DNA from 2 places in the Paraburkholderia sp. GAS41 genome. Region 2 is predicted to be linked to the other one. Evidence: riboswitches for the same ligand, from Rfam matches in the RefSeq annotation. Region 2 holds a riboswitch; the other holds the start of a gene.
The links. A riboswitch is a leader RNA that binds a small molecule or an ion and turns the genes downstream of it on or off. The one in region 2 is predicted to bind glycine.

Region 1: linked by a shared signal. The riboswitch ahead of P3T43_RS17720 (D-amino acid dehydrogenase) and the one ahead of gcvT (glycine cleavage system aminomethyltransferase GcvT) in region 2 are both predicted to bind glycine.

What each region holds. Positions count from the first base shown of each region.
Region 1 covers NZ_JBNDMK010000012.1:18,418-21,821, reverse strand. The annotation lists gene P3T43_RS17725 (LysR family transcriptional regulator) at 85-993, opposite strand; glycine riboswitch at 1,305-1,418, shown strand; gene P3T43_RS17720 (D-amino acid dehydrogenase) at 1,460-2,692, shown strand; gene speB (agmatinase) at 2,771-3,404, opposite strand, start outside.
Region 2 covers NZ_JBNDMK010000005.1:171,436-174,839, forward strand. The annotation lists gene P3T43_RS10225 (oxidoreductase) at 1-812, shown strand, start outside; gene P3T43_RS10230 (hypothetical protein) at 1,041-1,391, shown strand; glycine riboswitch at 1,532-1,634, shown strand; glycine riboswitch at 1,683-1,844, shown strand; gene gcvT (glycine cleavage system aminomethyltransferase GcvT) at 1,927-3,045, shown strand; gene gcvH (glycine cleavage system protein GcvH) at 3,109-3,404, shown strand, end outside.

The DNA of each region.
Region 1 (3,404 bases), on a different contig from region 2:
TGTATGGGATGCATAGATGGCGCAACTGACGGCGGCGCCTGGTCGCCTACCCGCGTCGAGCATCTGGCAGTGCGAAAAGAATCGTCAGACGCGAAATGAGCCAGCGCGTTCTTCGCGCCTGAAATCAGCCGTGAGGTATTCGACGACCGCGCGTCCCGCAGCGCGGGTGGCCCGGCCCATGGGAAAGAATGCGTGCACCGGAATGTCGGCGGTTTGCCATTCGACCAGCAGCCTGACGAGCGAGCCATCGGCAAGCTCGCGGCGGCAGGCCCATTCGCTGGTGGAAGTGATACCGATCCCTGCGATCGCCGCAGCCACCGCGCCCTCGTTCTCGTTGGTTGAAAAATGCGCTTCGAGCTCGACCGTCACGTCCTCGTCCCCGCGTGAAAATTTCCAGCCCGCCGGGACCACCGACGCCGGTCCGCCAACGATGCGGTGCTGTTTCAGCTCATCGGGCGTGGCCGGCGCACCGTGACGTTCGATGTACTCAGGCGCCGCGATGATGACCCGCTGAATGTGCGTCATCAGCCTTGCGGTGGCGCTCGAATCGACGAGATTTCCGAGCCGGATGGCGACATCCACCGCGTCTCTAACCAGATCCTGCGGACGATCGCCCAGCAGCATCTGCAGCCGCAATTCCGGATGACGCGCAAGAAACGGCGCGACACGCGGGATCACTTCGCGGATCGCCACGCTGCTCGGCATGCTCATGCGCAACATGCCACGCAGTTCGCTGCCTTCGCGCACGCTCTGACCGGCGTCCTCGAGCGCCGTGAGGATTGGGTCGAGACGCGACAAAAACTCGGCGCCTGCATCGGTCAATACGACTGCTCGCGTGGTACGCGTCAGCAAACGCGCCCCCAGGTCGCTTTCGAGGTCGGCGATGATGCGCGATACCTGCGATTGCGACAGCCCGAATTCGCGCGCTGCAGCCGAGAAGCTACCGAGCCGCGCGACGCGGGTGTACAGCTTGAGGGAGAGGATATCCTTCACGGTGCCCGATAACTGGTTTGAGGCGGGATGCCGAAGCAAGGCTATACGATTGATGCGTGATGCGCAAATATATGCCGGGCGAACCGCCATCGCGCAGCAGCCGGATTGCATCGAGGCGGCACGCCCGCTTTGAACGCATCAGCGAAACCGCAGAGCTGCCAACCCGCAAAAAATCACTTGCCGGAATGATTGGCAACCGCTACCGTTACGCCGTTCTACACGCTGTCGCGGGAGAGACTGTCACGCAGCAATGCGTTGACGGCGCCGACGGAGCAACCGCCCCGGAAACTCTCAGGCACAAGGACCGCCCAGCGGGAACATCTGGAGAGCGGCGCTTTACGCGCCCACCGAAGGGGATTTTCGCCCGCCCGGCAACGGGATGCGCGCGAAAAGAAACTCTCAGGTACATGGACAGATGGGGCATGGAAGCCGGAAACGGCCGTGCTCACTTACTCTGGACCATGACATGTCAAGCATCGCCATCATTGGCGCCGGCATTACCGGCGTCACGACCGCTTACGCCCTCGCGCAACGCGGCTTCAACGTTACCGTGTTCGAACGCCACCGCTATGCCGCGATGGAAACCTCCTTCGCCAACGGCGGCCAGTTGTCGGTTAGCAATGCCGAGGTGTGGAACCGCACGGCAACCGTCGTCAAAGGCCTGCGCTGGATGCTGACCCGCGACGCACCGCTGCTGCTCAATCCGCTGCCGAGCTGGCACAAGTATTCGTGGATGGGCGAATTTTTGCGGCAGATTCCGCATTACCGTGCGAACACCATCGAAACCGTGCGACTGGCGATTGCCGCGCGCGAGCATCTGTTTTCGATTGCGGCGCGCGAGCAGATCGATTTCGACCTCGAACGGCGCGGCATTCTGCACGTCTACAAGACCGGCAAGGAATTCGACGCGGCGGCTAAAGTCAACGCGCTGCTCAACGAAGGCGGACTCGAACGCAACCCGGTGAGCGTGGCGGATATTCGCCAGATCGAACCGGCACTCGACGGTGCCTTCCATGGTGGCTTCTTCACCCCGTCCGATTCGACCGGCGACATCCACAAGTTCACACGTGGCCTCGCGCAGGCATGCGAGCGTCTTGGCGTCGAATTCCGTTACGACACGGAGATCACGTCGATCACGCCCGGCCGCGCAGGCAGCTTCAGCATCGACGCGAGGCAAGCGGGCGAGCCGTTTCAGCAGACGTTTGCGCAGGTCGTGGTCTGTGCCGGCGTGCAGAGCCGCGAATTCGCGTCGATGCTCGGCGACCGCGTCAATATCTACCCTGTCAAAGGCTATTCCATCACGGTTTGTCTCGACGACGCCGCGAGCCAACACGGCGCACCGTGGGTCAGTCTGCTCGACGACAGCGCGAAGATCGTCACGAGCCGCCTCGGCAGCGACCGCTTCCGCGTGGCCGGCACCGCTGAAATCAACGGCTTCAATCGCGACATTCGCGCTGAGCGTATTGCGCCGCTGACTGAATGGACTCGCCGACATTTTCCGCAGGTCAATACGTCGCGCGTGATCCCATGGGCCGGCTTACGGCCGATGCTGCCGAGCATGTTGCCGAAAGTGGGTAAAGGCCGCCTGCCCGGTGTGTTCTATAACACCGGACATGGGCATCTTGGCTGGACGCTTTCGGCGGCGACCGCCGCAGGCGTAGCCGATGTGATCGCGGCGACGCGCGTATCGCGAACCTGATCGTCAGCTCCGCGAAGCATTCTTCGCGGGCTGACGCGGGCCGCAAGGCCGCTAAATCCACCCAACCCACCCAACCCGCTAACGCGCTTCAGCGACCTTGCGTTGCCGCCATAGGCAAAGCAGGTCGCAGGCTATGTGTGCGGCGGCAATCGCGGTGATTTCGCTCTGATCGTACGCGGGCGCCACTTCCACGACATCCGCGCCGATCAGGTTCACGCCACTGAGACCACGCACGATAGCCAACCCCTGCGCCGACGACAACCCGCCGGCAACCGGCGTACCCGTGCCCGGTGCAAAGGCCGGATCGAGACAATCGATATCGAAGGTCAGATACGCGGGACGTTCCCCGACAATCGACATGATCCGCTCCACCGCCGCACGCGTGCCATGTTCGTGCACCCACGCCGCGTCGAGGATGTTGATACCCATGAAGTCGTCGTTCCACGTACGGATGCCGACCTGCACCGAGGTCTTCGGATCGATCAGGCCGTCTTTCACCGCCTTGTAGAACATCGAGCCGTGATTCAGGCTGTCCGGACTGTCGTCGGCCCAGGTGTCGCAGTGGGCGTCGAAGTGAATCAGCGACAACGGCTTGCCATACTTCTCCGCATGCGCAATCAGCAACGGGTAGGTGATGTAGTGATCGCCGCCTAGCGTCAACATCTTTGCATCCGAACGCAGAATGGTGCGGGCATGCTCGACGATCGCTGGT
Region 2 (3,404 bases):
CCAAACGCACGCTCGAAGCCGGCAAGCACGTCGTGGTCGACAAGCCGGTCACGCTGACCGCCACGGAAGCCATGACGCTCGCCAATCTGGCGCTCGCCCGCCGCCTCACCTTCGCGCCGTTTCACAACCGCCGCTGGGACGGCGATTTCCTCACCGTCCGCGATCTGCTCGCGAGCGGCGAGTTGGGCCGCGTCACGCATTACGAATCGCATTTCGACCGCTTCCGTCCCGATGTGCGACCGCGCTGGCGTGAAGAAGCGTCGCGCGGCGGCGGCCTGCTGTTCGATCTCGGCCCGCATCTGATCGACCAGGCGCTCGCGCTGTTCGGCCCGCCGGCCACCGTGTCGGCCACCGTCAAAACGGCTCGCGACGGCGGCGGCGCGCCTGACTACGTGCATCTGCAACTCGGCTACGACGGCCTCGAAGTGGTGCTGCATGCCAGCGCCCTCACCGCTCTCGCGCCGCCGCGCTTTGCGATTGACGGCACACGCGGCAGTTACATCAAAGGCGAACTGGATACTCAGGAAGATCAGCTGAAAGCTGGTCTACGCCCGGGCGACGCCGGTTTCGCCGGCGGTAACGCGCCCGGTCTGCTGCGCGTGCTGGGCGCGAACAATCAGGAAGTCGAGCGCGCCTTGCCGACTCGCGACGGCGACTACGTCGGCTTCTACCAGGCGCTCGCCGCCACGATCCAGGACGGCGAGCGTTTCCCGGTCAGTCCGCAGGACGCCGTCGACGTCATGACGATCATCGAACTGGCCGCGCGCAGCGAAGCCGAAGGACAACGCCTGCCATTCGAGCGAATCCGCTGAGATTGCCGCGCAAGTCATCGCAAGTCACGGCTTACACGACGGTAACTGCTGCCAACAGTTCCGAAAGGAGCGCTCCGTTACAATCTGTTGCGCGATTCGGGTCATCGGGTAGTCACGGCTAGCCGTTGCTATCCGGTATCGATCTGACCATCGATCCGCCGCAACTTTATTGCACGGGACCGGAGCCACCGCCAAGGTGCTCCCTCCGGTCCACAAAGGAGAACAGGTATGCAACGTTTCATCCGTGCGCTGGCTGGCTGCGCGCTGGTTTCTTCCCTCGCGGCCTGCGTGGTGACGCAGCCGCAGGCACCGGCACCGCGTCCAGACGCACACGAAATCGCCGTACAACGTCTCAGGCAAGTCGACGGCCGTACCGACAATCTGAGCCGCCGTATCGACGCGCACGTCAACGCGGGCGTGTACCCGCCGCCGCAAGGTGGCGCACTGCATCACCGCCTCGACGAGATCCGTCAGGAAGCCCATGACATGGCGGTCCAGCATGGCGGCGGCCTGTCCAGCGACGAACAGCGCGTGCTGAATCAGGAACTCGACGGCGCGGCTCGCGCAATCGGCGAATAAGCCGTTCGGCAATCTGCCATTGCGGCATCGGCGCGGGGTTGCTCCCCGCGCCTTTTTTTGGCGTGCGCCGCGTGCATCGCACCACCGCGCGTCCCTCTGAAGCCTCCATTTGACAAGCCTCCGGGCCTCGCGTACATTCGCCGCACGCGTCGGGAGAGCGTGCTGGCCGCGGTTGTTTTCGCAGGCCGCACCGCCGAAGGGGCACACCCGCAAACTCTCAGGCAAAAGGACCGACCGCGTCGAAGAACCCGTCTGATACCGGCATGGTCCGGACTTCCATCAGGCACTGGTTTTTCGCACTCTGGAGAGCGGCAGTAGCCACCGGCGTCGACCATCATCGAGCCAGGCAAGCTGCCCACCGAAGGGGCGAGCGTTGCACCGGGTCGGCTTGCCAAGGCTTGCAGACCCGCACGGCAGCGCAATCTCTCAGGTATCGAGGACAGAGGGGTCATGCATGGCATCGTTCGCAGGCATTCCGGCCGCGAGGGATCAAGCCGCATGGCCTTTTTGTTTCGCGAGACTGCCTGAGGCCCCGATGACCGAACTCAAACACACCCCGCTTAACGCCACCCATCGCGCGCTGAATGCCCGCATGGTCGATTTCGGCGGCTGGGACATGCCCGTCAACTACGGCTCGCAGATCGACGAACATCGCGCCGTGCGCACCGACGCCGGCATGTTCGACGTATCCCACATGTGCGTGGTCGATTTCACCGGCGAGCGCGTACGCGCCTTCTTCGAGCACGCGCTGGCCAACAATGTCGGCAAGCTGCAAACGGCGGGCCGCGCGCTCTATTCCTGTCTGCTGAATCCGGACGGCGGCGTGATCGACGATCTGATCGCCTATTTCTTCAGCGAAGATCACTTCCGCCTGGTGGTCAACGCCGCCACCGCCGAGAAGGACATCGCCTGGTTCACCAGGCTCAATACCGAAGGCAGCTACGGCCTGACCATTACGCCGCGCCGCGATCTGTCGATCGTCGCCGTGCAGGGCCCGAACGCCCGCGACAAGGTCTGGCAGGTCGCGCCGTCCGCGCGCTCCTCGACCGAGTTGCTCAAGCCGTTCAACGCCGCCATCGTCGACAACACGCCGTTTGGTGAATTGATGATCGCCCGCACCGGCTACACCGGCGAAGACGGTTTCGAAATCGTCCTGCCGGCTACTTCGGTCTGCGAGTTCTGGGATGCTTTGGTGCGCCAGGGCGTGCGCCCCGCCGGTCTCGGCGCGCGCGACACGCTGCGTCTCGAAGCCGGCATGAATCTCTACGGCCAGGACATGGACGACAACGTCTCGCCGTTGGACGCCGGTCTCGCCTGGACCGTGGATCTGGTTTCGCCGCGCGATTTCGTCGGCAAGTCGAAGCTCGAAGCAGACGGTTGCCAGTGCGCTTTCGTCGGCCTGATCCTGCAAAAGGAAAACGGCAAGGCGGGCGGCGTGCTGCGCGCCCATCAGAAGGTGGTCACGCCGCACGGCGACGGTGAAATCACGAGCGGCACGTTCTCGCCCACCATGCAGGAATCCATTGCCTTCGCCCGCGTGCCGAAGGAAGTGAAGCCCGGCGATATCGTTCACGTGCAAATCCGTGACAAAGCCCTTCCCGCAAGCGTGGTAAAACTGCCATTCGTGCGCAACGGAAAAGTGCTTGCCGCTTAACGTCCGTTGCGCGCGCGCCCCCTCTTTTAGATTTTTACCGAACCCACCGCATAGGAGCATCCGATGAGCATCCCGGCCGATCTGAAATATACCGAATCGCACGAATGGGTCCGCACTGAAGCAGACGGTACGCTGACGGTCGGCATCACCGACCACGCGCAGGAAGCGCTCGGCGACATCGTCTTCTTCGAAGTCCAGGCACTGGGCAAGACCGTGAGCGCCGGCGACACCGTCGCGGTCATCGAATCCGTGAAAGCCGCTTCCGACATCTACGCGCCGGTCTCGGGCGAAATCATCGAAGCGAACACGGCCGTGGCCGACACACCCGACTCGGTCAACAGCGCGCCGTATGAAAGCTG